Regions from separate parts of the Alteromonas sp. CH_MED4-4 genome, predicted to be linked through region 2. Evidence: predicted binding sites of a transcription regulator. Region 2 holds the regulator's gene; the other holds the start of a gene.
The links. The regulator FliA, encoded in region 2, starts transcription of late flagellar genes. The targets are predictions, from matches to a motif close to CTAAAGNTNNNNNNNNNNNNGCCGATA.
Positions count from the first base shown of each region.

Region 1 (15,608 bases), on a different contig from region 2:
TGTATTTCAAGGGCACGCTTACCTGCGGCGACCCACCCTATTCTGTAACCTGCCACTAAAGACTTGGAGAACGATGAACACAACATGCTATCTCCCTCTTTCATAAAATGCTTAATTGGCAGAGGTGGACGCTTATCAGCATAAAGCTCGGCATACACATCATCTTCAATAAGGGCAACATTATACTTATCGAGTAACGCGGCCACCTGCTGTTTTTGAACGTCACTCAATGAGTATCCAACTGGATTTTGAAAGTTGCTCATAAGCCAGCAGGCTTTCACATTATGATTTTTAAATGCGCGCTCAAGTGCAGCTACATCCAGGCCAGTGTTGGGTGATACCGTTACAGTAATCGCTTTTAGACCTAAACGTTGAAGCGCCTGAAGCGTTCCATAGAACACCGGCGACTCAACAACCACCCAGTCTCCTGGTGTGGTGCATGCCTGCAAACTCAAGTTCAGCGCCTCTAGCGCACCAGCGGTAATAATGATTTCATCAGGCGATATATTCACGCCTTTGACGGCATAGCGCTTAGCGATGATTTTTCTAAGGTCCAGGTTACCTGGAGGCAAGTTATCCATGGCGCTGGTCAAGGAAATTTGCTGGGCGGCAGCTGCAATAGACTTATTTAAATGTTGCCTTGGATAAAGGCTTGGGTCGGGGTAAGCAAATCCTAAACTGAACATGTGGGGGTCGCGAGAGGCCTGCAGCACTTCATATACAAAGTCGTTAATACTGACGGCTTCTGTGGCCTGTACACGTTCTTTTGAGGCATTGCTCGCTTTAGCTGTTACCAGAAAGCCCGAACGTTCTTGGGAGCTTACTATGCCTTGGCTTTCTAACATCTGATAGGCGTGCAGCACTGTCATTAGGCTGAAGCCTGTTTGTGCTGCCTGTTTGCGAAGCGATGGGAGCTTTTCATTTTCTACCCACACGCCGCGCTCAATCTGCTCTTTAAGTTGGTGAGCTAAAACTTCGTATTTAGCCACGTTATACTCCGATAGTTCCCACCAGCGGAGTATAACAGTGAGGACAGTATTCTGTTATAAAAACAATACTGCCAATTTACGCATTATCTTAGGTTATAGATTTTCTTCAGCAAAACTCGCAAGACGACTTCTTACCACGCCGTCTAGGTTTATAGTGGCACTGCCCGAGAAGTCTTTAAATTTCTCAACCAAGTAAGTAAGACCCGATGTCACTGCGCTCAGATAGTTACTGTCTATCTGCGCCAAGTTACCGCCCACTATCAGCTTCGTTCCTTCACCACAACGTGTGATGATGGTTTTAAGCTGTGACGCGGTTAAGTTCTGCGACTCATCCAAAATCACAATCGCATTTTGAATACTTCGGCCTCGCATAAAGTTTACCGACTTATACTGAATGTTGGCTTTTTCCATGATGTAATTCATAGACCCTTTGGTATTTTCGTCGTGCTTGTGGAGTACTTCCAAAGAATCGGTAATTGCTGCCAACCAAGGCAACATTTTTTCTTCTTCCGTTCCCGGCAAGAAGCCAATGGACTCAGCAATTTCCGGCGTGCTTCGCGTGACAATGATTTTGTCATACATGTTACGCTCTACCACCATTTCAAGGGCTGCAGCTAACGCAAGGAGCGTTTTACCACTACCGGCAGGGCCTGTGAGAATAACCATATCAATGTGTGGGTCTAGCAGCGCATGAAGCGCCATGGCCTGCCCTATATTTTTGGGTGTGATGCCCCAGGCATGACGACCCATCAAGCGTTCGTAACCTAAATCCAACACCTCTAAATGATCGTCGGTGATCTCTTCTACTAAACCTGCAAACTGTTTAGTTTCGTCGAGCAAAAACTCGTTTACATACGCTTCTAACAACATAGACTTGGGGATAGTGTGAATAGTGTCGCGCCCTTCGCTGCGGCTATCCACGCTTTTTACGCTGTCCCAAAAATTACCTTCAAAGGTATGAAACCCGCGAGATAGATATTTGATGTCAGTAATTAGCTGGTCGGTGCGGTAGTCTTCAACATGAGCGAGGCCTGCCCCTTTCGCTTTAAGGCGCATGTTTAAGTCTTTGGTAACCAACACCACTTTTTGCGGCGCGAACGTCTTTTGCAAGTGCAGCGCTACGTTAATAATGCGGTTGTCATTCTCGTTGCTGGTAAACACTTGCTGAGCCTCAACCATGTTGAGGTCGGCGAATATAGATAGACTCCCTGTAGGTGCCGTTTGACCCGCGCCCAACCCTTCCATCGATACACCCGCTAGCATATCTTCTGGCGTTGCGTCATGGAGTAAATCCTCCATTGCCCGAATGGATACCCGTGCATCACGCGCCACGTCTTTTTTGCTGTCTTTGATGTAGTCGAGCTCTTCCAATACGGTCATTGGAATAACAACGTCATGTTCTTTAAAGGAGAGAAAAGCGTGAGGTTCGTGCAGCAGAATATTGGTATCGAGGACGTAAATCTTAGTATCGGTAGAATTTTTTCTTGGCATCCTTCACTCCGGTAAATAAAGCCAGGTTAGACGTATTGTTCATTTATGAACGCACGCGCTAACAAGCTACAGTTACGGTTGTAGGAGAATGCCGCTCGAAACAGGACTTCTTCCCCTACTCGCGTCGACTGAGAAGCAGTACTACTCTTTCTGCCTCAAAGGTTCGTTTGTTAAATTAGCGAACCCTTAATTCCACCATAATCCAGTTTTTGAGATTTAGCACTGTTTTTTCTTTTTTATTTTTCGTTAGAACAAGTGAGAAGCGACGAACAGTCCTTTCACGTTATATGAGATAGCACAGCGCTCCCATTCTGCATTAAACAAGAAACTGGCATACTTGGTTCGTAACAAATGCTCACACTTTAACTACAGTTAGCGCAGTTTTAGCTGCGTTTTTGATACCCAAATAGGCTAAGGTGTATTTGTTGAAGCGGTGAATTAAACACGGGTGCTAACCCAATGCCACAACACCTCAATAAAGTGGATGCGTTTAAATTAATAACACTCAGGGAAAGATCAGCTATGAATTGGCTTAACATCACAAAAATAAAAACGGCCATAAGCATGACGTTATCGCTACTAGCGTACTTTAACGCCGAAATTGCATGGGCGAATAGCCAAGCGCACAATGATTCTTCCCCTGCTAACATTCTAATCAAGGTTGAGAAAAGCACGACTGACACGTCTGAAAAATGGGTAGCCACCTACACATTGACTACGCCAGCCAAAACGCTGGCTTTTGTTAGAAACCCAGATACATCAAGAACAACACGTTGGTTCGCGCAAGACAACGACATAGAAATCGTCTTTGATAACGTCAAACACCAAGAACTTGTACGTTCGAAGTCAGGCAGGTCCCTCTCTACCGTGTCATTTTTACTGACGCCCACCTATAAACACTTGGGTAAAGATTACGCACCATTTTCTCCTTTTTCTGATGGTGGAAATGCCTTTCACTCTGGGCGACTGTTTGCTTGTGCTAATACCTGTACTGAAGAAGATAATAAATGGCACCTGACACTCAATGTTCCCAGTGATGAACACATAGTGTTGAATGGCAAAGTAATGAAAAGCAGCGTGTCGTGGACAGATAACAATGATGGAATAGTCGTGTATGTGGGTAAGCAACAGCCAATTATTACCGATGATGTGGTTGCCCTAATTGATCCCGGGCTTCCTGAAAGCATTAAAGCTTCGCTAGAAGAAGATATACCCAACATGATGGCGTTTTTCTCCCATTCTCTTAATCCGCTTAAGGGCGAAAAGCCCATGTTATTTGCCTCTTACGCAAACGTAGACGATCACTCTACACAAGGTGGAACACTACCTAACCAGATATTTATGCATTGGAACAGACAAGACTTAAATGAGCAGGCGAATAACAGCAGCTTTGTTAACCAAACACTTTGGTTCTTTGCTCACGAAGTCGCCCATTTATATCAGCCTGGCAGTACCGAAGGTGTATCAGAGAACGAGGATCAGTCTTGGCTGCACGAGGGCAACGCCGACTACTTTGCGGCCATCGCCATGAACTTCCTCTACGAAGACGCCAATAGCTACGTTGAAAGCCGAATGACCCGCGCTTTCGAGAGCTGTACTGAAGGGCTGGCGCAGACTACGCTGGCTCGTGCTTATAAAAACGGGCACTTCAATCTTTATTATTCATGCGGGATGATAATGCACCGCGCCATCGATAGCGTGGTGCAACAAAAAACGTTAGGTGAGGAGTCGCTGTTCACTGTATGGAAGCGACTTCAAAAAGCAGTGAATAGTGGCATGCCGCCTGGCACAGCGACGTTCTTAACCTTGTTAGAGCCCTACAATGCACCTGAACTTATCAAAGCCATCAACAATGCAACGAGCGATGATGCTTTCAAAGCCATTCAAGGAATTGAAACTTTGTACCAGTTACCTGAGTAGGCTACTTAATGAAGTAGCCTATTGCTTTATATTCGCCATCAACTTCCACCATAGAAAGGGTCTCTACTTTCATTGTGGTCTGGGAATCAAAGTCAGTGGTGAACGACAAAATAAGGTAGTTTCCTTTAGGCAATCCCGGCAGTGAAGTTGGCGCTTGTGCTAACGCGATTTCCCTCGACTTGGCTGCCCCCAATGGCTCCCTGACTAGCTGCATCGCCTCGGTCCATTTAGCTATTGAAATACCGCTTCTAAAAATAGCCCCACTCTCTTTCCAGCTTTGTTCATATTCACCGCTGTCGATAAGTTCCAGCCAACTTGTTGCATCTTCAAGGACTTCGCTACTAACATTAACTGGCTTGCCAGCTTCAATTACTTGGTTGCTACCATTGTTCGCATTGACCGTTTGCGCATAATAAATAGCAGCAAACAAACTGATGGCGAGCGCCAGCGTGATCCAAAGAACATGTTGGGGATTCAACGACGTTGGCCGGTCACCCTGCAGCTTAATTGAATGATGAGCTGCGGCATTCTCGCCCGCAGTAGAAGTTTGCGAGGTTGGCTGCCCTTTAGCATGACTTGTAGTGGCGTGGGTTTCACCCATTAAAAGCGCATCGGGCGTCGTTTCGAAAACTGAAGCAAGAGCGCCTATTGAATCGTGTGAAGCAGATTGTGTTTTCTCAATTCGCTGAATAGTACGCAAACTCAATCCAGACACATCTGCCAGATGCTGCTGACTCCATGCCCTAGCATTGCGAAGTTGTATAAGCTTTTGACTGTCTACTTTCATATCCATCTCGCGCTTCCTCCTGTTAGCTGCGATTCACATACGTTAAGAACGTAACGCGGTTAACAGTAAGAAATATCCATGGTCAGTGATACGACAGTTTTACGCCAACCCTGTGACAAAGCAAGCCTGATAGGCACGTCAACGTTCTTATTCTTTTGCTACCAGCATTCTCGGTGTGAAGCAAAGAAGGCCTACTAGTGCTAATCGTCTTGTTAACGCAGAAGCATAGGTACTCAATCCCCCCACCTGCAACCCCAAATCAAATGAGCTAGTATTAATGACTTATCACAACGCAATGCGTACAATACCGCCCCCCGAAAAACAGGTTGGTGATTTATGAGTTCAGATAGTCAATTTTCAGTTGGTCAGCGTTGGTTAAGCAACACAGAAATAGAGCTGGGGTTAGGTGTCGTTATTGGTAGCGACTTCCGTTCTGTCGAAGTGTTGTATCCAGCAACAGGCGAAGCGCGAAAGTATACTAAGCAAGATGCGCCGCTTACGCGACTAATTTTTGAAATTGGCGAAACGGTCAAAAGCCAAGACGGCTGGGAAATGACCATTACTGAAAAAGAAGAAAGCCAAGGCCTTTTCATCTATCACGGGCTTCGCGAAGACACCAAAGCGCAAGCGCGATTACCTGAAACCATGCTAGACAGCCACATTCGCTTGAACCAACCTGAAAAGCGCCTGTTCAGTCAGCAATTAGACAACCCTAAATGGTTCGATTTGCGCGAGCGTGCTTTAGATCATCAATATGATTACTTACGTTCAAACACCATTGGTCTTGCAGGTGCGCGCATATCGCTTATTCCGCACCAACTCCACATTGCGTCAGAGGTAGGCGGCAGACACGCACCTCGCGTATTACTTGCCGATGAAGTAGGTCTTGGTAAAACCATTGAAGCCGCGTTGATTATTCACCAGCAGCTTAAAACAGGCCGTGCAGAGCGCGTGCTTATTTTAGTTCCAGACTCGCTCATGCACCAATGGTTAGTTGAAATGCTTCGCCGCGTTAACCTTCCTTTTGCCATTTACGATGAAAGTCGCTGCGAAGCCATAGAAAAGAGCGAAGGCTTAGAAGATGACGATCCGTCTGACGCGAGCGCTGTGAATCCATTTGAAAACGACCAGCTGGTACTTTGCAGTATCGACTTCCTAAGCAAGAGCGAAAAACGCCAGCAGCAAATTCAAGCTGCAGGATGGGATTTAATGGTTGTCGATGAAGCCCATCACCTTGCGTGGTCAAGTGAGGCTCCCTCTGCCGAATACCTTTGTGTGGAAGCGTTGGCAAACCAAACACCTGGTGTATTACTGCTTACCGCAACGCCTGATCAACTTGGTCACGAAAGCCACTTTGCCCGCTTGCGCCTGCTCGACCCGGCTCGCTTCCATAGCTACGATGCATTCTTAGATGAAGAATCGAAATACAGCCAACTGGCCGATGCAGTAGCGCCATTACTTTCAGACGCCGAGCCTAACGACAAACAACGCAGCAAACTCGCAGAATTCGCGCCTGACGTAATGGAACATGCGGGTGATTTAAGTGCGCCGGAAAATCGCCATGCGCTGCTGCACCAACTTATCGATTGTCACGGCACAGGTCGTATGCTGTTTAGAAACCGCCGCGCCAATATCGAAGGCTTTCCGATGCGTAAATTAAGCGCTTACGAACTGGCTTTGCCTGAGGTTTATTCAGATGCCGTGAGCGGCGGCGACTTAACCTATTCACTGTATCCTGAACGTATGGCAAGCGTGGTTAACAGCTGGACCAAGCAAGACCCGCGCGTTGAATGGCTGCTTGATTTCATGCAAAGCGTTAAGCCAGAAAAGATTCTGCTTATTTGCGCAAGCGCCCGCACAGCGCAAGAGTTAGGTGAGGTTATTCGCACGCAAACCGGTATTCGCCACAGTGTATTCCACGAAGGCATGAGCATTGTGGAGCGCGACAAGGCGGCCCATTATTTTGCTGATGAGGAAGACGGCGCACAAGTTCTACTGTGTAGTGAAATTGGTAGCGAAGGTCGTAACTTCCAGTTCGCTCATCATTTGGTGCTGTTCGATTTGCCTATCACGCCAGATCTGCTTGAACAACGTATTGGTCGTCTTGACCGTATTGGCCAAACCCAAACCGTACAAATTCACGTGCCGTATTTAGCGAAAACCGCGCAGCACGTATTACTAGATTGGTATCACGAAGGGCTGAATGCCTTTGAAAAGACCTGCCCCACGGGCTCTGGTGTATTCGACGACGTTAAGCCTCTGCTTATTGGTGCGTGCTTACACCCTGACGATATGAGCGCGCGTGACGAGCTAGTGAACATGAGTGTTACGCTTAATAGCCAGCTCGTGGCGCAGCTTGAAGCCGGTCGCGATCGCCTTCTTGAGCTTAATGCCTCGGGTGAAGGCCGCGTAGAACAACTGCTTGAAGACATTATTACCCTTGATAGCGAACAAGATTTGTCGCGCTTTATGGGTCGCGTTTTCGATGCTATCGGTGTTCAGCAGGATGAAAAAGGCAATGACTGCTTTATTCTTATGCCAACCGAGTCGATGGTGAGCCAGCTTCCGGGCCTTGACCCAGAAGGCATGACGGTTACTTACAAGCGCCGTGTAGCCACCACGCTAGAAAACGTACAGTTTTTAAGTTGGGATCATCCACTTGTGCATACCGCCATGGACGTAGTACTCACCGACGTACACGGAAAGAGCAGCATGGGCTTCATTGCCGAGCCGTCTTTGCCAAAAGGCGCTTATTGGGTTGAGGCGTTGTTTGTGCTGCAGGCGCAAGCGCCTAAAGCGCTTCAGTTGGGCCGCTTCTTACCTCAAACGCCCGTGCAAGTGTGTTTAGATGCGCAAGGAAACCCGTCTGAATTGAGCTTCGACGTTAAGCGTAAAATTGGACGTAAGATCTCGGCTCAGCTTCTAAAAGCCTTGCAACAGCCGCTTGAGCTTGCCATTGAAAAGGCGCGTAAGCTTGCCCATCAGCAAGCTAACCAAAAGCAACACGACGCACTTAACAGCATGCACAGCACGCTTAACGAAGAAATACAGCGCTTGCGCGATCTTCAAAAGCGTAACCCAGCAGTACGTGACAGCGAAATTGAGTTTATTGAAACGCAAATGAACGCCCTTGATAAAGTTATTCAGGATGCAGATGTTCAGCTGGACGCCATTCGTATTGTGGTAAATAACCCGTAACCTCGAAAGGTTAAACATTCAAAAGCGACTGTGAAGTAACGAGTACATAATGGCGAACCCAAGTTTTGTTTATAACCCACCGATGACACCTTATCTTGATATTTTGTATCAAGATGAGGACATGGTGGTTGCGCATAAACCTAGCGGGCTATTGAGCGTTCCGGGCAAAGCATTGGAGCACCGCGACTCGCTAATTAGCCGGGTTAACCGAGTGTATCCCACCGCCACAGTAGTGCATCGCTTAGACATGGCGACTTCGGGTATTTTGGTGCTGGCGCTTAATAAAGACAGCCATCGCCATATCTCGAAACAGTTTGAATTACGTCAAACTAAAAAGCGCTACTTCGCTCGGGTTCATGGACATGTAGAACAAGACAGCGGAGAGGTTAACCTTCCCCTTATTTGCGACTGGCCAAACAGGCCAAAGCAAATGGTAGACTTCGAGCGCGGTAAAAAAGCCGTAACGCACTTTGACGTCATTGAGCGCACACTGGATGAAAAAGAGCGACCCTATTCTCTCGTTGCCCTTTATCCCATTACCGGTCGCTCTCACCAACTGCGAGTACATATGCTTGCTTTGGGTCACCCTATTTTGGGAGATAGACTCTATGCCCATGAAGAAGCGTTATCCATGGCGCCTCGTTTACAGCTTCATGCTGAAAGCTTGAGTCTTTCGCACCCGACACTTGGGCATTGGCTGCACTTTAATGTCGCCATCCCTTTTAGTCCATTTTGCCCAAAGCCGCTTTCAGAAAGTATTGAGTAGCGTTTTAACGCTACTCAACTTTATCAATAGACTCCATTTTAGTTTTAACGCACACTGCCGATAACCTTCGTATAACGCTTGATGCACGAATTAATTTGATGCTGTCCAAGCTGAATAGATCCAGATTAAGGTAAAGGCAAACCACATTTTATGAAAAGGCCCGCTCTCCTTTTAACATTTGCTGTTATTGTTTCGCTATTGCCTATGACAGCTCACTGTGACTTTTTCACAGATGTTAGTCACGCCTATCTACCTGGAGAAGTGAAACCTTTGATGATTGGAGAAGTGGAATCCCCAATTATTGAAATTGAAGCGCAAACACCGTTACCTTTGGGTGTGGCTATCATACTCACTGAGCCTTTTCCCTCTAGCCTTACTCTCGCGCAGGGAAATAGCCTTGCCAACATGCTTGCTGAAAAAGGCTGGAATGTAGTGATAAGTCCGTTTAATTTGCCGGTCAATGTCACTTCCCAGCAGAACCTACCTGCTGAATTTACAAACACCGACATGTCAGACTCTGAAACTACGTCTATGTCAGCCCCAAATATCCACCCCAGAAGTAATCAACTTACGCAGTATCTCAATTTTGAATCAGCAACTTCAGCGCTGAGTTTACAACTCAATGCATTGAATAATTATCTACAAGACAATTCGGGCTACCGTATGGTCATTGCACAAGGCATGCTGGCCACAACTTACTTGTCCGTCGTAGAGCAACAGCCTCAACTTCATCCAGACACTTTCGTAGCCATTTCACCTTTTTGGCCAGAAGAATCAACGAATACATTAGTTATAGATAATATAGCACAGTCCAGCTTTCCAATATTGGATCTGTCACTAAGTGGATTTAACGATTGGGCGAACAGCACCACGCAAAAGCGAAAGACTAGCGCAAAAAACGCACTAAAAATGCACTATCGGCAAATAATTATCCCCAGCAATTTGTTAGCCTTTAGTATAAAGGAATTTCAGAAACCCCCTCATATTCAAATAGTTGCAAATAGTACTATTGGTTGGACTCGCCACCTAGGCTGGTAATTCCATAATTTACCGATTACGCTAAATTAGTATCCAAAACAATTACCTAAATTTAATGGTGTAAATAGCAAGCCTCTGTCCTAAGCAGTAACATTGTTATGAACTATAATACTTTTAGCAAACATAGACGGTTGAGTTACTTGTGAGTGTTCAAGATTTCGTAGATAACAAAGCAAAGCAGCTGTGTTTCTATTTGAGAGCATTTTGGCAAGGAGAGCTTCCTATCGAGGAAATCGAGCTATTCTTTTGGGATAGTATGGAAGAATGGGGGCAAATTGATTACACCTTAACGCAGCCCTATACTCAAAAAGAACGGGTTTTTTGGCATTTACTTCACCAAGTGCATTATTGGAATGAAGACAAGCTAATTAACGACCAGTTTCTTGTAGATGAACTAAATAACTGCGTGAATTTCCTTGAAGGTTTGGGTCATTGCCCACTCGACTGCGTCGGCATTCGTCCATAGAAAAACTTTCACTTCAACGCGTTATTGCTTCTCACTGTGGTTCATGGCTCAATATGCTTTTGTATTCTTGCCTAAGGCCGCAGTTTTGCTCAACGCTTTAAAAACGTTTAACGACAAACGATACCTCAGTATATTTCTTTTCGGCATTTCCAGTGGCTTCCCTTGGATCATGATTGGTTCAGTGCTATCTGCTTGGCTCAAAGATGAAGGTTTGTCTCGCTCGGCCATCGGCTTATTCGGCATTATTTTCGCGACATACTCTTTTAATTTTCTCTGGTCTCCGCTTGTCGACAAAATCAAGCCCCCACTATTAGGTCAACGACGAGGTTGGATTTTCGCTATGCAAGGCTCTGTAGTTTTGCTGTGTTTAGTGATGTCTCAACTCACTGCAGACCAAGATTTGTTTTACGTTGCATTAATCGGTTTGCTTATTGCTATTGCCTCAGCCACGCAAGATATCGCCATCGATGGTTTTCGCATTGACTGTATTGCCCAAGACGACAAAGACGGCATGTCAGCTGCGTCTTCAGTAGCCACCGCTGGCTGGTGGACAGGTTATGGCGGGCTTGGTGCTATCCCGTTCTTCTTGGCTGACATGACATCTTGGACTTGGCCAAACATTTATCTTTTACTCGGTGCTCTCATGGCTTTATTAATGTGCGCCACGTGTTTAGCGAACGAGCCACAAATTGACCGCGAAGCCTTACTTGAAAAGATAACAGCCAAAGATACAAAGCAGTCTCCCGTTTTTCACTGGATACAAACTACTCTTGTCACGCCATTCGCCGAATTTTTCAATCGAAACGGCGTTAAATTAGCGGCGTCGTTTTTACTGTTCATCTTTCTATTTAAAATCGGTGAAGCCTTTCTAGGCCGCATGAGTATCGTGTTTTATAAAGAAATTGGCTTTTCTAATAGCGATATCGCTACTTACTCAAAATTGCTCAACTGGTGGGTAACCATTGTGTTTTCACTGTTAGGTGGGTTGGTTAACATTCGCTACGGTATTTACCGCGGATTAATGATTGCGGGTGTGGCCATGGCCGCGTCTAACTTACTATTTGCACTGATCGCGCAAACAGGCCCTTCCACATCTCTTTTAGCCATAACCGTTATTGTCGATGGCTTTACAGGGGCTTGGAGCACCGTTGCTATGGTCGCGTTTATCTCACTATTGTGTAATCGGGCGTTTAGTGCAACCCAATACGCACTCATGGCCTCCCTGAGTGTTGCGGGCAGAACCTTGGTCGCTTCTAGCAGCGGCTTTGTTGTAGATAGTCTTGAAGGCAATTGGAGCCTGTTCTTTATTCTCACAGCAGTCATGGTAATTCCCAGCCTTTGCTTTTTGTATTCAATTAGGCACCACATAAAGCGCGTTGAGTCACCGTAATTTTTTTCTACTTCCTTGCAAGTTAGCGTTAGTTGCCTACATTTAAGGTAGGTATCTCTACCGCATATTACTTGCAAGGATGAACGTGAGCTCAAACCAGGCTGGCCAGTCGCAGCGCAAATCATCAATTTCGCGGACATTCACTTTTTCAAAAGTGAGTGTTACAGCACTGTTGATCGCTATGGTTGTTATTGCGGTTTTAATCGCGCTGATGAGCAAGCAACAAGCACTCATAACAGCCTTAAAGCAGCAGAGTTATTTAGAGGACAATATTCTTGCCACTGAGTCTAGTATCAATCAATTTACGTTTCGGATGGAGAACAGCGCGTTTTCTGGACCCGCGAATTACACTATTTTAAAGCGCGAGCTACAGGTCACCGTTCAAGGTATATCTGAATACCTTCGCAGTAATGCAGGCCAAGCAATCTCGCCCACAGTCTTATCCGAAAGAGATTTTGCAATAGCAAAAGAAGGATTGAATAGCGCGTCTGCACGGCAGGTCGCGCAAACCACACTAGATTTACTTCATACTCTTATTGAGTTGCCGATAGCCGACGCAACTCAACGTATTCAACAGCAATTTAGCCTGCTGCCTATGCTCAATGCCATGCAGGCGGAAGAAAACGCGTTGTTACTGCGTATTCAGGCGTTGCGCAATAAGATGCTTCTCACTACTATTTTGGGCGCAGTCGTCATTGTACTTTGGTATTTTATTGCATGGCTTTTTTACAAAAGTAACGCAAACAAGTCGCCTAAAAAGTTTGGTAAATCGAAGTTGAGACTTGCCATGGTGGATGACGATAGAGATTTGCAAAACAAAGAGTTTTTGCAGCTGATTAGCCATGAATTCAGAGCGCCAATAAGTGCAATTATCAGTGCTCTTGAACTTATTCCTAACATGGAAGAACAGCGTACCAGACTAATTCAGCAGGCTGAACAATCCAGCTATCGACTTCTTAATCTTACCAACAACCTTACTGATGTATTAACCAATAACACTGAAGACGACCTGCACTTTTCAGATGTCGACCTAATCAGCTTGCTCGACGAATGTATCTCGCCGTTTTCTGTGCGCGTAAAAGACAAAAAAATCGAATTTAATATGCACTGTAGTCACAGTGTGCCCCATTACGCTGAAACGGATCCTGTCGCCCTTTCTAAAGTGGTAGTTAACATTCTTGATAACGCCGTTAAATTTACATCTAATGGACTTATCGACGTCACCGTTACAACCTTGGTGAAAAACCAAGGGATTTTTCTCGTTATTATAATTAGTGATACTGGAATAGGAATTGATGAGGCGACGCAAAAGCGCATGTTTGAACGCTTCTATCGCGGCGAACATTCAACTGGCCAACGCTTCCCGGGTGCAGGGATTGGCTTGTCTGTAGCTAAACGCAGCGTTGATAAGCTGGGCGGTGCACTACAGGTAACCAGTACAGTTGGAGTTGGTACAGAGTTTAAAATTTTACTGCCTCTGAAACCTATTGAAGACCTTCCCGCTACCAATTCAGCGCCGTCTAATGCGACCTTCGCCGTGGTTGACGATTTAGAGATATCTAGGCTGCATTTACAATCAATTATTACCAAAGAGGGCTTTAGCGCACGCACGTTTTCATCTGGTGCGAACTTGCTCAATCTGCACGAAGAAATACTCCAGTTTTCAGGCATTATTGCAGATTTGTATATGCCGGGCATGAATGGTCTTGAACTAGTGAGGACGCTTAAGGCGATTTTTGGTGAACGGGTACCGCCCGTTATTGTGTTATCAGCAACACCAGATATTGCCAACATTATTGCAAACAGTGAACTACCCATCTATCAAAGTTTTGTTAAACCCATCGATAGAAACCGCTTTGTAGATGCGCTCCATCACCTTACAGCAAGTAACGCAAGAGTTGTTGACACAACGAAAAAGGCCAATGTGTTGCTGGTAGAAGACGAGCCCATTAATGCAGAAATGGTGGAGTATATGCTTCAATGTATGGGCCACGAAGTTACTGTGAGTTACACCGGTGACGACGCTATTATTAGAGTGAGTGAAAATGCGTTTGACTGTGTGCTGTTGGATATCAACTTACCAGATATGAATGGTTTGGAAGTCGCTAAAATAATGAAAGAAGGTCACCCTGACCTTCCAATCATCGCACTTACGGCCAATGCCCACAGAAGCGATAAAGAAGCGTCGCTGCAGGCAGGTATTCGATACCACTTAGTGAAGCCTGTCACCTTTCAAGAGCTCAAAAACACCCTACGCCTAGCACTATAACGCGCCAGGCGCTGCATAAATGCGATATTGATTTCGGCCGTTTTCTTTTGCTTCATAAAGCGCCTGATCGGCACACTCAAGCCATGCCATCGCTCCTTTAAAGTCAGGAGAGAATTGTGCAAGGCCTAAACTAACAGTGAAACTTATTGACTCACCTTCGTGTTCTACCACTAAACGCTGTGCTAATTGTCGGATACGTTCGGCCACTATCTTGGCATCTTCAACCGAAGAGTCATTCAGAATAATGGCAAATTCCTCGCCGCCGTAGCGCCCTGCAAGGTCGGTTTCCCGCACACAGCGCTTAATCAGCGCTGCTAACATCTTAATCACCTTATCCCCAGCCTGATGACCATAAGTATCGTTAATGCGTTTGAAATGATCGATATCGAGCATAAGCGCAGTACTTGGCTTTTCTCTACGCACACAAAGTTTGTGCATCTCATCAAAGCGTTCCTGCCAGTAGCGACGATTATATAGCCCAGTTAGACCGTCCACGCGGCTCGCAGTTTTCAGCTCTTCGTTAAGATGCTCCATTCCACGCTTACCGAGCGCCTGCTCAGTGACATCGTAAACAAGCATACAAAACCGCTCTACATTGCCGCGCTTATCAACAATAGGGAACATGGTCACATTTTGGTACATGAACTCTGCAGCGCTGGTTACAGGGCGATTACAACCAAACTTAAACAAGAAAGGGCGCTGCTCCCAAATAATAAACACCGGGCTCTTCAAATTGAACACAGGGTCAACTTTGGTTCTCAGCCATTTTTCTTCTATTTCCGGGAAATGAGAAAAAAGACTGTCTCCAATGATTGCTTCCGCTTTCTTTGCACCATGGTTTTCAAGAAACTTGTTCCACACTTGAACGTTGAAGTTGCGGTCTAGCACTGCAATGCCCACTTCAATGGAATCGAGAAGCTCTGCGGGTACTTGAGAAGAATTAACTAAAGCACCGGTGGAAAGTGCGTCTGTAGATGCATTCATAGACTTTCCTTGTCTTGTGTCACAGCGTCATCATCGAGCAGCCGAGAATAGATATGGTTCATGGCATCACCAGGAAATAGCAACAGCAGGTCAAAGGAAATATCTCTGGCCTTAATGGCATAACCTATTTCGATAGCCATTAGCTTGCCCCAACGCTGCACGTTATCACTTAAAAGCGTTGATAGTCCTTGGTGCTGCCCCAGTAACACCGGATGCGTGTGGCTAAAGGCGACATTTAACTGCTCTGACAAACCGTTTAAACAGGCCCCGATAAGAATATTGGAAACATCCATTAGTGCTTCTAGCGCTA
Region 1 covers NZ_JAYMEU010000011.1:83,904-99,511, forward strand. The annotation lists gene WA381_RS09775 (aminotransferase-like domain-containing protein) at 1-989, opposite strand, end outside; gene WA381_RS09780 (PhoH family protein) at 1,083-2,480, opposite strand; gene WA381_RS09785 (hypothetical protein) at 3,003-4,400, shown strand; gene WA381_RS09790 (DUF4019 domain-containing protein) at 4,402-5,193, opposite strand; gene rapA (RNA polymerase-associated protein RapA) at 5,524-8,385, shown strand; gene rluA (bifunctional tRNA pseudouridine(32) synthase/23S rRNA pseudouridine(746) synthase RluA) at 8,435-9,151, shown strand; gene WA381_RS09805 (DUF3530 family protein) at 9,302-10,189, shown strand; gene WA381_RS09810 (hypothetical protein) at 10,332-10,655, shown strand; gene WA381_RS09815 (AmpG family muropeptide MFS transporter) at 10,699-12,045, shown strand; gene WA381_RS09820 (response regulator) at 12,125-14,314, shown strand; gene WA381_RS09825 (sensor domain-containing diguanylate cyclase) at 14,309-15,298, opposite strand; gene WA381_RS09830 (response regulator) at 15,295-15,608, opposite strand, start outside.
Region 1: WA381_RS09805 (DUF3530 family protein) is a predicted target of FliA. The motif match lies at 9,188-9,214, and genes of this name have one in related genera.

Region 2 (15,608 bases):
CATTACGCCAAGATCAATCACTTCAAAGTTATTACACTGAAGTACCACGCCAACAATATTTTTACCGATATCGTGAACATCGCCCTTTACCGTGGCTAATAGAATTTTGCCGTTACTTTTAGCGTCGTCTGACTTTTCTTCTTCAATGTATGGCTGTAAATGGGCTACCGCCTTTTTCATTACACGGGCCGACTTTACCACCTGAGGAAGGAACATCTTACCTTCACCGAATAAATCCCCTACCACGTTCATGCCATCCATTAATGGCCCTTCGATAACGTGTAACGGACGCTCAGCTTGCTGACGCGCTTCTTCGGTGTCATCAATGATGTAGTCGGTGATCCCTTTAACTAGGGCGTGCTCTAAACGCTTATTAACCTCTTGCTCGCGCCAGGATAAATCTTCTTTTGCGGCAGCCTTTCCATCGCCTTGATAGTTCGGTGCAATATCGAGTAAGCGTTCAGTGGCATCACTTCTGCGGTTTAAAATCACGTCTTCAACCGCATCTCGAAGTTCAGCCGGTATTTCGTCATATACCTCTAGCTGACCTGCATTCACAATAGCCATATCCATACCCGCTCGAATAGCGTGATATAGGAATACCGAGTGCATAGCTTCACGAACCGGATTGTTACCTCTGAACGAGAATGAAATATTAGAAAGACCGCCGGAAATATGAGAGTACGGGCAGGTTTTACGTATCTCACGGGTAGCTTCAATAAAATCAACCGCGTAGTTATCGTGCTCTTCAATACCCGTCGCTACTGCGAAAATGTTAGGGTCAAAAATAATATCTTCAGGTGGAAAGCCGACTTCTTCTGTCAGCAGCTTGTAGCTACGCTGACAAATTTCTACTTTTCGAGCCTGCGTGTCAGCCTGACCAGTTTCGTCAAACGCCATCACTACGGTTGCTGCACCATAGCGTTTTATTAGCTTGGCTTGGTTTAAGAAGAGCGCTTCCCCTTCTTTTAAGCTGATAGAGTTAACAATCGCTTTGCCCTGCACGCACTTAAGCCCTGCTTCGATAACATCCCATTTAGACGAGTCAATCATAATGGGAACTCGGCTAATATCAGGCTCAGAGGCGATGAGGTTCAAAAAGGTGATCATGGCCTGCTTAGAATCAAGCATGGCCTCATCCATATTGATATCGATGATCTGCGCGCCGTTCTCTACCTGCTGTCTTGCGACATCAAGTGCGGTTTCATAATCGCCTTCAAGAATAAGTCGTTTAAAGCGAGCGGAGCCTGTTACGTTGGTGCGCTCACCGATATTAATAAATGTGGAAAATTCTGCGCTCATAATGCCCTCCTAGTGTACAAACGGCTCTAGGCCTGACAAACGCATTTTGGGTTCAAACTGTGGCACTTTTCTTGGCGCAATTCCATTGACCGCGTTAGCAATTTCGCGAATGTGTTCTGGCGTACTGCCGCAGCAGCCACCTACGATATTCACTAGCCCTGACTGCGCCCATTCTTTGATGTGCTCGGCCATTTCAGGGCCTTCCATGTCGTATTCACCAAACTCGTTGGGTAAACCAGCATTAGGGTGCGCTGAAATTAAGCACTCACTAACAGTAGCAACTTCATCTACGTATTGGCGCAGTAAGTCTGGCCCAAGAGCACAGTTTAAGCCGAATGAGAATGGGCTGATGTGTCGCATGGAATAATAAAACGCTTCCGCGGTTTGACCAGACAGCGTGCGCCCTGAGGCATCGGTAATCGTGCCAGACACCATAACGGGCAGCGATATACCTAGCTTTTCAAAAACCGACTCTACCGCATAGGCTGCCGCTTTCGCATTAAGTGTATCGAAGATGGTTTCCAGCATGATTAAATCTGCACCGCCTTCAATGAGCGCTTCGGTAGACTCGCTATACGCTTCCACGAGTTCGTCAAAAGTAACATTGCGTTTGCCCGGGTCGTTAACGTCAGGCGAAATTGAAGCAGTGCGGTTTGTTGGCCCAAGTACGCCCGCCACGAAACGGGGTTTGTCGGGTGTCTTTGCTGTGAACTCATCGGCAGCTTTACGCGCCAATTTAGCTGCAGCTAAATTAATATCACGGGATTGAGCCTGCATATCGTAATCGGCCATAGCGATAGTCGTAGCATTAAACGTATTCGTTTCAATAATGTCCGCGCCAGCTTCAAAGTAATCACAGTGAATTTGATAGATGATATCGGGCTGGGTAAGAACCAACAAATCGTTGTTACCCTTAACATCGCAGTGCCAGTCGGCAAACTGTGTTCCGCGATAATCTTCTTCTTCTAACTTATGGCGCTGGATCATGGTGCCCATGGCACCATCTAATATAAGGATGCGCTCTTTAGCGGCTTCTGTAAGCGTTGCTTGCGCGCTAGAATTTGGTCTTTGGCTCACGTGCTACCTCTTTGGCTGTGACTTTTCAGCAAGCTGACTTAAATCGTAAGGCGTGGTCTGATAGACATAATAATTCAGCCAGTTTGTAAACAATAGGCTGCCGTGTGAGCGCCACTGTACAATAGGAGACTTGGCTGGATCATCCCCTTCAAAATAGTTTTTTGGAATTACTGGCGTTTGTCCCGCGGCAATATCTCGAAAATACTCGTCTTTAAGTGTATCTGGATCGTATTCCGGGTGACCCGTTACAAATACCATGCGCTTATCTTCTGACGCCACAATATAGGCGCCTACATCGTCAGACTCTGCAACAACACTAAGTCCATCGACGCTGTTATACAACGAGGTGTTAATATGTCCATAACGGGAATGTGGTGCGTAAAAAGAAGGATCAAAGCCTCTTAATAGCTCATTGTTCGGGTCATTCACTTTATGTTTAAAGACACCTGAAAACTTTTCGTCTCTAAGCTCTCGTGTAATGCCGTAAAAGTGATACATGGCGGCGTGAGCAGCCCAACATAAGTAAAGGGTCGAGTTCACGTGACGCTGCGCCCACTCCAATATGGTGGTCATGGTTTCCCAGTACTTTACTTCCTCATAATCGATAAGCGCGAGAGGCGCACCGGTGACAATGAGGCCATCGTATTTCTTATTCGCTACCGCTGAAAAGTCGTGATAGAAAGCATCCATGTGCGATTGGGGGGTATTCTTCGGCGCTTGATTATCAATTCGAATTAAATCCACGTTTATTTGCAGTGGCGTGTTCGATAACAGGCGGAGTAACTGTACCTCTGTTTCTATCTTGTTCGGCATTAAATTAAGAATACCGACTTCAAGAGGACGAATATCCTGATTGGCAGCCCTGTCCATGTCCATGGTAAAAATATTTTCACCTAGTAGTACATTCTGCGCGGGTAACTGCTCAGGAATACGAATTGGCATAGAGGGCTCCAGTGATAAATTACAATATCTGTATTGTGTCTATAACTGGCGATATGTCAACATCTTTACGTCTAGACGTCTAAACGTTTTTTTCTCTGGTGTTCAAAAATACTAATTATTTTGTTTATGCACCATTACCAACATCTCAGCTTCGGCACGAGGAATGTCGCAGGCTTCAATAATTTCATCAATGCTAGCGCCTTGCTTGACTAAGTCCGCCGCACGCTGATATAGGCGTAGGGAAGGATCTTGAAGCTTGAGTTCTCGAAGCTGGTTTTCAATATCAGTTTGCTTTTCGTCTAACTCTTGAAGGTGTCGAGTGATCACCAAGGTGCGTGCTTGCGCCTCAGTTTGTTGATTATTTGCATTTTTAGCAAGGGCTTCAGTGCGGGCAATAGCCTCTGCGTTAGCATGTTCGCTTTCGCTTAATGCAGAACGCAACTGCTTAATGTGTGAATACAGCACACCCATCGCGGCGATGAGTATAACTACAAGAATACACAGTATGAGTTCTAATAAGGTAGGTGCAGCAAGCTGCCAATCCATGGACATAACCCTTGGGGAAATGTAGGCAGTATTATAATCAATACCGCCTATTCATTTATTTAGATGTTGCTAAGCTCATCCCACTCTTCGTCGCTTAACAATTTATTAAGATCTACAAGAATAAGCAGTTCGCCGTCGCGGTTACTTACACCTTGGATAAACTTAGCACTTTCTTCAGTACCTACGTTAGGGGCACTGTCAATCTCTGAAGATTTCAAGTAAACCACCTCAGCGACACTATCCACCAGAATACCAACCACCTGCTCGTCAGACTCAATAATAACGATACGGGTATTGTCAGTAATTTCTGTTGGCGGTAATCCGAAACGAGCACGTGTATCAATAACCGTTACTACGTTACCACGCAGATTGATAATACCAAGTACATAGTCAGGTGCACCGGGTACAGGGGCTATTTCGGTATAACGCAAGACCTCTTGAACTTGCATCACGTTGATACCGTAAGTTTCTTCACCTAAGCGATACGTTACCCATTGAAGGACTTCGTCGTTGCTGTCGGTGGCGTTATTATTTATTCTTTCGTCGCTCATGAACCTGGCTCCCAATACTATGGCGTCTGGTCGTTACTGCCTAAGCCTTTGTTAAGCATAGATATTAATTCTTCAACGTCAATTAACGCGCACATTTTTTCTTTAACCATCCCTGCTAACCAGGGACGCTTACCTGTGGACTCGCGCCATTTAACATCATCGGTAGTCAAATTGACCGTATTGACTAGCTTTTCACTAGCCAGACCCCACGCACTTTCCCCTAACATTATAAGATATCGGTAGTTAAGCGATTGTGCGAGGTTTTCGTCATATTTTTCTGGCATTACCCATTTTGCAGAGTCAACAACACTTAGTTTAGACTCTCTGTGCAACATTACACCCATAAACCAATCAGGTTTTCCAAATAAAGGGCCAATCTTCTCAATTTGGTGGATCCCACCTAGCGACGTCAAAGGCACCGCAAGTGTTAACCCTGCAACCTCAAAGAATAGCGCCTGAAAGCGAAAACCGAGAGTATCCTTTAGTGGAACTTTTGTTTTTTCAGCGCGGTTTAACGCAGCTTCTTGTTCATTTTCTACTAAAGTTTCTGCGTGAGACTGTTGCTGTTCATCTTCAATTGTCTCTGCTTTTTGCGTTTCAATTAACGATGTAACCTTTTCCGCTATCGCTTCTTGTTCATTCGATTGCGGCTCACTTTCATTGGCGGTAGAAGCAAGCGCCGTTTCAGCCATCTGCTGAGAAGCCTGTTCGAGCAATTTTGCCGTGCGCGCAGTCACATCTTCCGGTGCTTCTGGCTCTTTGAGGAGACTATCAAGGTATGCCTCCATCACTTCTTCACGGGCAAAAGGCGATTGCTTGCTCATGTTCTCGTTATTTCTCCAATACCGCTAATAGTTTCTCGTACGCAGACACACCACGTGTTTTGGGGTACGCTGCGGAAATGGGAAGCTGTACTAAACTTGCATCCCTGAAGTGCGTGTCGACGGGAATAACCCCTTCCCACACGCGCTCACCATAGTCATTCATTAAGCGCTTTCGCGATGCAAGCGCCGCGTTAGTGCGCTTATCAAACATAGTTGGAATAATCACAGTATCAAAGGATTTGTCCAACGAACGTCCCATGATTTCCATGGTACGAATCATTCTGTCTAGCCCTTTAAGCGCCAGATATTCCGTTTGGGTAGGCACGATAACCTTGTCACACGCTGCAAGAGCGTTAACCATCAGCACCCCAAGCACTGGAGGGCAATCGATGATAGCAACATCGAATTCCCCTGCGATTTTTGCCAACGCTTTTTTTAGGACTAGGCCCATACCTTGTTCGCTACCCATCGTTCTATCTAAGGTCGCGAGCGCCATTGTTGCAGGAAGCACATATAAGTTGTCTAACTTTGTCGGGCACAGACAATCCATAACATTATCGGCCGTTATGTCATTAGACTTAATAAAAATATCGTAAACTGAATGACTCGACGCTTCTGCATCGATACCGAAGTAATAACTCAGCGATGCATGTGGATCAGTATCAATCATGAGCACTCGCTTGCCTTGCTGTGCAAGCAAGCCGCCAAGGCTCACCGTAGTGGTAGTCTTTCCTACACCACCTTTCTGATTCGCTACTGTCCACACTTTCATATTTGCTGTTCCATTACTGTTCAAACTGCTATCGCATTTCGGTTTGAACGCAACTGCTCATATCATCAATATTTATATTTTTACTGGATATATTGGCAACGGCGACAGCTTGAGGCATACCATACACAACACAGGAATCTTGGTCTTGAGCCCAAATCGTTGCGCCTTTTTCCTTGAGCATTTGGCATCCTTCTCTGCCGTCAGCCCCCATACCCGTTAATATAATTCCTAATACATCCCCACCATAAGCTTTAGCCAGAGAACTGAAAGTGAGATCAACACTGGGCTTATAATTCACCTTGTCACTCGCATTTGCGTCAACAATGGCAATGCGTTTATTCGCACCTATGGTTTCTAGCAACATTTGCTTCCCACCGGGAGCAAGATACGCATGACCTGGTTTTAGAATGTCACCGTGCTCGGCTTCTTTTACTCTAATCTTACAGTTTGTGTCTAAACGCTGTGCAAATGCCGTAGTAAATGTTCCAGGCATGTGTTGTACAAGCAAAATGGGGTAAGGAAACTCTGCAGGTAAAGGAGACAGCACTTTTTGAAGCGCCACAGGCCCGCCTGTAGAAGCCCCAATTGCCAAACACTTGTAGTGCTTTCCCGTCGCTCTTACAGACGAAACGGTTGGTTGTTTGGCTGCGTCTTTATGCCCTGATAGCAACCCTGATGTTTTAAAGAACGCCTGCTTTGGCGCATTATCAGGAAGCTTTCTTGCCTCTGTAGAGCGAAACGACGGACGCTTAAGACCAATACCACGACGCGCGATTAAGCGTACTTTTGTACACAACAAGCGCGATGCGTCTTTTCTGTCCTGCGCGATATCTTCAAATTTCTTAGGTAAGAAATCGAGCGCGCCCGCTTCTAACGCATCTAATGTCGCTTGCGCACCATGATGCGTAAGCGAAGAAAACATAAGAATAGGTGTAGGCCGTTTGTCCATTATGGCCTTTACAGCTGAAATGCCGTCCATGACAGGCATTTCAACATCCATCGTTATCACATCCGGCTTAAGCGCTTCTGCTTTTTCAAGTGCATCGCGCCCATTTCTCGCTTCCCCAACAACTTCAAGTTCCCTATCGCCATCGAGTATTTCTTTTACTCGACGACGATAAAAAGTCGAGTCGTCCACGACAAGGACTTTAAAGACCATGGATTATTATTCCTGTTAATTCATCGCCTTACTTGATGGGTTTACGCGCATACCGTTTTAGCAGGCTCGGAATATCTAAAATTAGTGCAATTCCACCGTCTGATGTAATCGTGGCTCCCGCCATACCAGGCGTGCCTTGCAATAATGCATCAAGAGGTTTAATAACCACTTCTTCTTGGCCTATTAGCGCGTCTACTACGAATCCTACTTGTTGTGTACCAATTTGCACTACAACAACGTGTCCCTTTTCTCTATCGATGTTTTTGGGACCTCGAATCAACCATTCACCAAGGAAGAACAACGGAATTGCTTTTGAACGAACTATCATTGTTAGCTGGCCATCGACCGTGTTGGTCTTTTTGATGTCCATATTTATTATTTCGTTCACCGCACCTAATGGTAACGCAAAGGTTTGTTTTCCTACAACAATCATTAGCGTCGGAAGAATGGCTAGCGTTAGCGGAACTTTGATATCCAGTCGCGTGCCTTTTCCTAGCTGTGAATCAATGTTCACGGTGCCGTTAAGTTGGTTAATTTTGGTCTTAACCACGTCCATGCCCACACCGCGACCAGAAATATCACTAATTTCTGTTTTGGTTGAGAACCCTGGCGCGAATATCAAGTTAAACGCTTCAACATCCGACATACGTGCAGCTGCGTCTGCGTCTAGTACACCGCGACTAATAGCAATTTCTTTAAGCTTTTCAGGATCCATTCCTTTACCATCATCTTCGATGGTTAGAAGAATATGATCGCCTTCTTGAGATGCCGATAGCTGAACCGTACCCATGCGCGGCTTACCCGCTGCAGCACGGTCATCAGGCATTTCAATACCATGGTCGACGGAGTTTCTCACCAAATGCACAAGTGGATCGGCCAGTGCTTCAACCAGGTTTTTGTCTAAATCAGTTTCCTCACCCACAAGCTCAAGGGTTATTTCTTTTTTCAAGCTTCTAGCGAGGTCTCGAACAACGCGAGGGAAACGACCAAACACCTTCTTGATAGGTTGCATGCGGGTTTTCATTACCGCACCTTGCAAGTCGCCCGTTACCACATCTAAGTTGGCAATGGCTTTGGACATGCTTTCGTCGTTACTGTTGATACCCAAGCTTATTAGCCTGTTTCTCACTAGTACGAGTTCACCCACCATGTTCATAATTTGGTCAAGGCGCTTGGTATCTACACGTACTGTAGTCTCAGCAGGGGGCGCAGCTGGTGCCGCCTTCTTCTCATCTTTTTTAGGCGCTGCTTTTGGTGCAGCAGGCGCGCTTGCTTTAGCTGGCGCTGCGGCGCTAGGAGCAGGCGTCGCTTTTGGCGCAGCTGGCGCTGCTTGTTTCGCTTTTTGAACCGCTTCTGTTGCTGCCTTATCTACAGGAGGCTCTGGCGCCTTTGAAACGGCTCCCTGCTTGGTAGGCCCTTGCCCTGAGCCATGTAGTTGGTCAAGCAGTGCTTCAAATTCGTCATCGGTGATTTCTTCATCACCAGCTGCACTCGGCGTAACTGGTGCTGGAGCTGGTGTATTTGCCTTTGGCGCAGCTTCTTCACCACCAAACTTGCCTTTGCCATGTAAATCATCGAGCAGCGCTTCAAATTCTTCGTCGGTGATATCGTCGTTATCACTAGCGGCAGCAGGTGCAGCAGCCTTTGCAGGTTCGCTTTTAGCCGCTGAGGACTGTCCTGGTGCCCCAGAGCCATGAAGCTCATCAAGCAGCGCTTCAAACTCATCTTCAGTGATTTCGTCAATACCGCCGCTATCACCAGAACTTGGGGCCTGTGCAGTAGGCTCTTCAACAACTAATTCTGGCTCTTCAATCGCGGGTTCAGGTTCTGACGCCGGCGCGCTTTGTTCACCAAAAATATTCTCATCTGGAGATTCCGGGCGACTTAGTTTGTGTAACAAGTCTACTAGGTGTGCATCTGCTGGCTCTAATGGATCCCGAGCTTTCACTCGTTCAAACATTTCAACCACCACATCTGTGGCTTGCAGAATAATATCCATCAGTTCAGGGGTTAGTGTTCGTTGACCGTTACGCATTACGTCAAAGACGTTTTCCGCACCGTGACAAATTTCTACTAACTCGGTAAGAGACAGGAACCCTGCTCCCCCTTTAACTGTGTGATAACCACGGAAAATTGCATTCAGCAAATCCGCATCTTCAGGATTGTTCTCAAGATCAACGAGCTGTTCTTGTAATTGTTCAAGTATCTCTCCAGCCTCAACTAGAAAGTCCTGTAATATATCCTCGTCAACATCAAACGACATGCGCCCGCTCCCCTAAAAACCTAAGCTAGACAGAAGATCATCTACATCATCTTGGCCTGACACGACGTCGTCGCGCTTATCGGCATCAATGATAGGGCCTTCTGCCTCTACACCATCAACCTTATCGGCCTTAACGCTAGATGGTTTAGTTTGTTCTGCACCGTCGCGTTCACCAAACATGGTAAGCATGTTAACTAAGCTGTCTTCCACTTCTTTAACCAAGTCGATAACGCGGCGAATAACCTGACCAGTTAAGTCTTGATAACCTTGAGCCATCAATACTTCTGTAAGTAACTGTGTAAGTTTAGCTGACTGTGCCGAACCTTCTTCCAACAATTCGTCTAAGTCTGCGCATAAAGCCTTGAATTCACCCAACTCTATTTGGCGATTCATCAGCTTCTTCCACTCAGGCATAACCTTTTCGATGCGCGCCGACAGCATTTCAGCTATAGGCATGCTCGCTTCAACGGCATCCATTGTAGTATTAGCAGCTTTTTCAGTTTCTTCAATTACGTAGGTTAGGCGGGATTGTGCATCGGGAATATCATCGGTCGCGAGATTTTTAATGCGGTCGTCTATTTGGAAATTATTCAGCGCGTCATGGAGCTGACGCGTCAGTTTCCCTACTTCGGCAAATAACTCAACGTTTTCTTTCATTGAGGCCGCTTCTAATAGGGCATTGGCTGAAGCGTTGTCACCCTCTTCAAGGTAGGTGACAAGCTGTTTTGCTTCTTCCAACGAAATTGGAACGTTTACATTCGTTGACATCCAGTAAACCTCATTTCTCTGGTGAGCGTCTGGATCAACCTAAACGTTCGAATATTTTATCTAATTTTTCTTTAAGTGTTGCTGCAGTGAACGGCTTAACAACGTAGCCATTAACACCTGCTTGCGCGGCGGCAACAATTTGCTCTTTCTTCGCTTCAGCAGTAACCATAAGTACTGGTAGGTGCTTGAGCTTGTCATCGGCTCTAATCGCGCGAAGCAAGTCAATACCCTGCATTCCAGGCATGTTCCAATCGGTAACTACGAAATCGAAATCACCTTGCTGCAACATAGGCAATGCAGTACTTCCGTCATCCGCTTCCTGGATGTTGGAAAAACCCAAATCTTTAAGTAGGTTTTTGATGATACGTCTCATGGTAGAAAAATCATCGACCACGAGAATTTTCATGCTTTTGTCCAAAATAGCCTCCAGTGAGGGGTTAATTGTTATTAATTTCTATTCTTCGTCAGCTTGCCACGACTTCATTCGTGATTTGAGTTTTAACATGGCCTGACTGTGAATTTGACTGACTCTCGATTCACTTACATCAAGAACCTCACCAATTTCTCTTAGGTTCAGCTCTTCATCATAATACAGCGAAAGTACAATCGCTTCTCTTTCAGGTAATGTCGTAATTGCATGGGCAAGCGCTTTTTGGAAAGCGCCTTGCATCAAATCTTCCAGTGGTGCGTCGCTACCTCGATTTTGCTCTGTCGAAATAACATCTTCTGACACACCTAAATCTTCAATACCTACCAGCTTTCCGGCATTTACTTCATTAAGCATTTGGTGATAGTCCTGCAAGCTTACATTAAGCTTATCAGCAATATCAGAATCTCTAGCATCGCGGCCTGTTTCGCTTTCTACTTGCGAAATTGCTTCAGTGATCGCTCGGCCATTTCGGTGGACTGAACGCGGTGTCCAATCCCCTTTGCGAATTTCATCTAGCATAGCACCGCGAATGCGAATACCGGCAAACGTTTCAAAGCTGGCTCCTTTTGAACCATCAAAGTTTCGTGCGGCTTCTAATAATCCAATCATGCCTGATTGAATTAAATCGTCTACGAGAACACTAGCCGGCAATCGCGCTATCAAGTGATGCGCTATACGCTTAACCAATGGCGCATGTCTTTCGACTAACTGCGCTTTATCGGTTTGTTGTTGATAAGCGGCTGCCTTGCTGTTCAACGCTGACTTCCTACGGCTTTTTCTGCAACTAACTGTTCAATAAAGAACTCTAAATGGCCACCTGGCTGCGCTGGAATAGGCCATGTTAAGGCTTTACTCGCCAACTGTGTTATTGCAACGGCTGCCGGTGAACCTGGGTAAGCATCGACAATGGCTGTTTGTTTACGCACTGCTTTACGAATGTTCTCGTCAAACGGTACTGTCGCCACTAATTCTAGTGCAACATCTAAAAAACGCCCTGTCACTTTGCTTAATTTACTAAATAGCTCTTGGCCTTCTCGCACGTCGCGCACCATATTAGCCACAACTTTGAAGCGGAAAACACCGTGCTCTCTATTCAGAATTTTTATCAATGCATACGCATCTGTCAATGAAGTAGGCTCGTCACACACAACGACCATGATGTCTTGTGAGGCTTTTGAAAAGCTCAACACCATGTCTGAAATACCTGCCGCTGTATCAACGATTAGCACGTCAATTTGCGAGCGAAGCTCACTAAAGGCACGAATTAGGCCAGCGTGTTGCGTTGGCGACAATTCTGCCATCGACTGCGTGCCTGATGTGGCAGGGGCAATCTTTATTCCGTGCGGACCGGTCACTAATACTTCATCAAGTGTACATTCGCCGGAAAGCACGTGGGATAAGTTTTTCTCAACACGCAAACCTAACATAACGTCTACGTTAGCAAGACCGAGGTCCGCATCGAGAACCATTACACGTTTACCTTGCTTCGCCATGGCGATAGCGGTGTTCAATGTAATGTTTGTTTTACCTACGCCACCTTTGCCACCGGTGACGGCGATTACTTTGATTAACCGTGATTGCTTCATTTTTCTTAAGCTACTCGCTTGGTCGTCAATCATACTGCTTATGCTGTTTTAATTGCGTTGTTACCACTAGTATGATTCAAACCGTACTTTTTATAAAGCTTTGCAGCAGCGGAAACCAAAGATTTCGCTTCTGCAATCTTAATGTCTTCAGGTACTTTTTGACCATCGGTGACATAACTAACCGGTAATTGGAATTCAACCGCTGCACTAAGCACCTCTCCTAAAGAGTAGCACTCATCTAACTTTGTGAAAATACAGCCACTTAGTTCAATATCATCATACGCTTGAATGATTCTCTGCAAAGCAGGATATTGCGTATTTGCTTGCGCTACCAAATATTTTTTAACATTTGGCATTTGTCCGTTATCAAACTGCTTAATTTGTTTAATTAATCGACTGTCTCTTTGACTAAATCCAGCCGTATCAATCAATACTAGTCGCTTATGACGAAGTTGGAATAATAAATCCGCAAGTTCTTCACTAGTCTGCGCTTTTCTCACCGTGCAGCCAATAATCTTTCCGTATGTCGCTAGCTGCTCATAGGCGGCAATTCTATACGTATCGATGGTAATCATCGCAACCGACTCTGAACCGTATTTCTGCGCATAGCGGGCAGCAAGTTTCGCAACGGTAGTTGTTTTACCAGTACCTGTTGGTCCTACTAATGCAACAGCACCTTGTGCGCTAAGTATATCGTTTCCTGTCACATTTATGCGATTAGCCAATAGGTTAAGAAGATATACCCATGCATCTCGTTCGTTGTAATGTGACGGCGTATAGCTAATAAGCTGTTTCGCTAACGCGTTGCTTAACCCCATATCGGTTAAACGGGTGATTAGATATTGATGAACAGGTTTTTGACGTTTGTTCTTAGCTTCCATCAAGTCGGCCACTTGATATTGCAATACATCGCGAAGAGACGCTAGCTCTTCCTTGATTTGCGCAAGCTCCGCTGACTGCGTCACAGCGGTATCATCCATACTCGACGCTTGATGCTCTGGGAAAGCGTTCTGACGAACTGGTTCATGAGAAGACTGCTGGGCTTCTACGTCGTCAATAAAGGCTTCTGAGAAGTCTAAGTGCGAAGCAATTTCATTGGCGTGCTTAGCATTTGCTGTCATTGGTTGGTTAGGTTGCGCGGGACTCGCTACGCCATTATTTCCACCGTGCTGCTTTTCTAGCAGTGCTTTAAGGCTATCAGGACCGTCGTCACCAATGATTTCGCTCAAGCTAGGCACTGCCTTTTGGCCAGGTGTTTTTGCAGCGGCTTGTGGAGACGCTTTCGGCGTAAACAACTTCGCTTCAGGTTCTTTGTCGTAGGCTGCGACAAGCTCAATACCGTCAGCGACTTTGCGATTTGACATGATCACAGCGTCACTGCCCAATTCAGCTTTAACTTGGCTTAACGCCTCACGCATATCTTTGCCGAAGAAACGTCTAATTTTCATTGCAACCTCTCCAATCACCCAGTGTCAGATTATTGACCGACCGAACTGACTATTTTTATTTGTTTGTCGTCAGGCACTTCTTGGTAAGACAGAACATGAAGCCCAACAACCGAATATTTTAAGAAGCGAGACAGAACGGGTCGTAGCATGCCTGAGGTAAGGAGTACTGCAGGCTCTCCTTCTAACTCTTGCTGCTGACTGGCTTGCTGCAATGATTTTTGCAGCTTGTCTGCCAGACCTGGTTCTATGCCAGCGCCATCTTCGCCACCTGCTTGAAGTGACTGGTGCAACATCTGTTCCAACTCTGGCGCCAAGGTTATGACAGGTATCTCTTTTGCACCTTGCGTAATTTCTTGGACGATTAAACGTTTAAGGGCAATACGCACTGCGGACACTAAAACATCGGGGTCTTGGCTGCGCGTGCCGTACTCACTGAGTGTTTGCACGATTGTACGCATATCGCGAATAGGCACGCCTTCAAACAATAAGGTTTGCAGTACTTTCACGACGGTGCTTAGCGGAAGAATGTCTGGTACTAATCCTTCAACCAATTTCGGATGCTGCTTGGCAAGCATATCAAGAAGTTGTTGCGCTTCCTCGTGCCCTAATAATTGATATGCATTGTTAGAGAGTAATTGGCTTAAATGGGTCGCTACAACGGTCGCAGCGTCTACTACTGTGTACCCAAGGGTTTGTGCATGCTCCCGTTTATTGGGCTTAATCCATACTGCGTCTAAGCCGAAAGCGGGGTCTTTAGTGGCACGCCCTTCTAATTTACCGAACACTTGCCCTGGATTAATAGCAAGTTCTTCATCGTGACTAATGATGGAATCGCCTATCGTTACGCCTAGCATAGCGATGGTGTAAGTATTGGGCTCTAAATCCAAGTTATCGCGAATGTGAACAGGCGGAATAAGGAAACCCAGCTCTTGCGATAGTTTCTTACGTACACCTTTAATGCGCGTCAACAACTCGCCACCTTGGGATTTATCGACAAGAGGAATTAAGCGATAGCCCACTTCCAATCCGATGGTATCTACCTGCTGAACATCATCCCAGCCAAGCTCTTTCACTTCAGGCGCAACCGATTCATCTTTTACCACATTGTCTGGCACTTTGGGCTCTGCGGCCTTTCTCTTTTCTTGGACCGACTGCCAGTAAGCAAAGCCTGCAATCAAGAATGAGAACCCTAAGAATGCGATATGAGGCATCCCAGGAATGATACCCATCACAAATAGAACTCCCGAGGCTATATAAAGGGCTTGATTATTACCAAGCTGACCGCGGATTTCTTTGCCCATTTCCTGGGTCTCGTTTTCACGAGTAACGATAATGGCTGTAGCGACCGAAAGTAACAATGAAGGAATTTGCGCCACCAAACCATCACCGATGGTCAATATGGTGTAGATTTCTATAGCGTTACCGAATGAAAGCCCGTGCTGAATCATGCCAATAAAAAGACCACCAACAATATTAATCAGCATGATGAAAAGGCCTGCGACCGCATCACCCTTTACAAATTTTGACGCACCGTCCATCGACCCGTAAAAATCCGCTTCTGCGGTAATCTCTTCACGGCGTTTACGTGCTTGGTCTTGATCAATATACCCTGCATTTAAATCAGCATCTATGGCCATTTGTTTACCGGGCATAGCATCTAACGTAAAGCGAGCGCTTACTTCTGAAATACGTCCTGCGCCTGCGGTTACAACTTTAAAGTTGATAATAAGAAGAATGGCGAAAACAACAATACCTACGGCGTAGTTACCACCAATCACGACCTCACCGAAGGCTTCGATAACTTTACCTGCTGCATCGCCGCCTTCATGTCCGTAAAGTAAGACAACGCGAGTAGAAGCCACGTTAAGCGCTAGTCTCAAAACGGTAGCGATAAGTAACACCAAGGGGAAAATGCCGAAATCTACTGGACGCTGGGTAAG
Region 2 covers NZ_JAYMEU010000002.1:203,676-219,283, reverse strand. The annotation lists gene metH (methionine synthase) at 1-1,302, opposite strand, end outside; gene WA381_RS02490 (homocysteine S-methyltransferase family protein) at 1,312-2,379, opposite strand; gene metA (homoserine O-acetyltransferase MetA) at 2,383-3,321, opposite strand; gene WA381_RS02480 (DUF2802 domain-containing protein) at 3,433-3,867, opposite strand; gene WA381_RS02475 (chemotaxis protein CheW) at 3,927-4,418, opposite strand; gene WA381_RS02470 (chemotaxis protein CheW) at 4,436-5,242, opposite strand; gene WA381_RS02465 (ParA family protein) at 5,250-6,014, opposite strand; gene WA381_RS02460 (protein-glutamate methylesterase/protein-glutamine glutaminase) at 6,043-7,173, opposite strand; gene WA381_RS02455 (chemotaxis protein CheA) at 7,202-9,436, opposite strand; gene WA381_RS02450 (protein phosphatase CheZ) at 9,449-10,204, opposite strand; gene cheY (chemotaxis response regulator CheY) at 10,239-10,622, opposite strand; gene WA381_RS02440 (RNA polymerase sigma factor FliA) at 10,659-11,390, opposite strand; gene WA381_RS02435 (MinD/ParA family protein) at 11,387-12,253, opposite strand; gene flhF (flagellar biosynthesis protein FlhF) at 12,259-13,668, opposite strand; gene flhA (flagellar biosynthesis protein FlhA) at 13,698-15,608, opposite strand, start outside.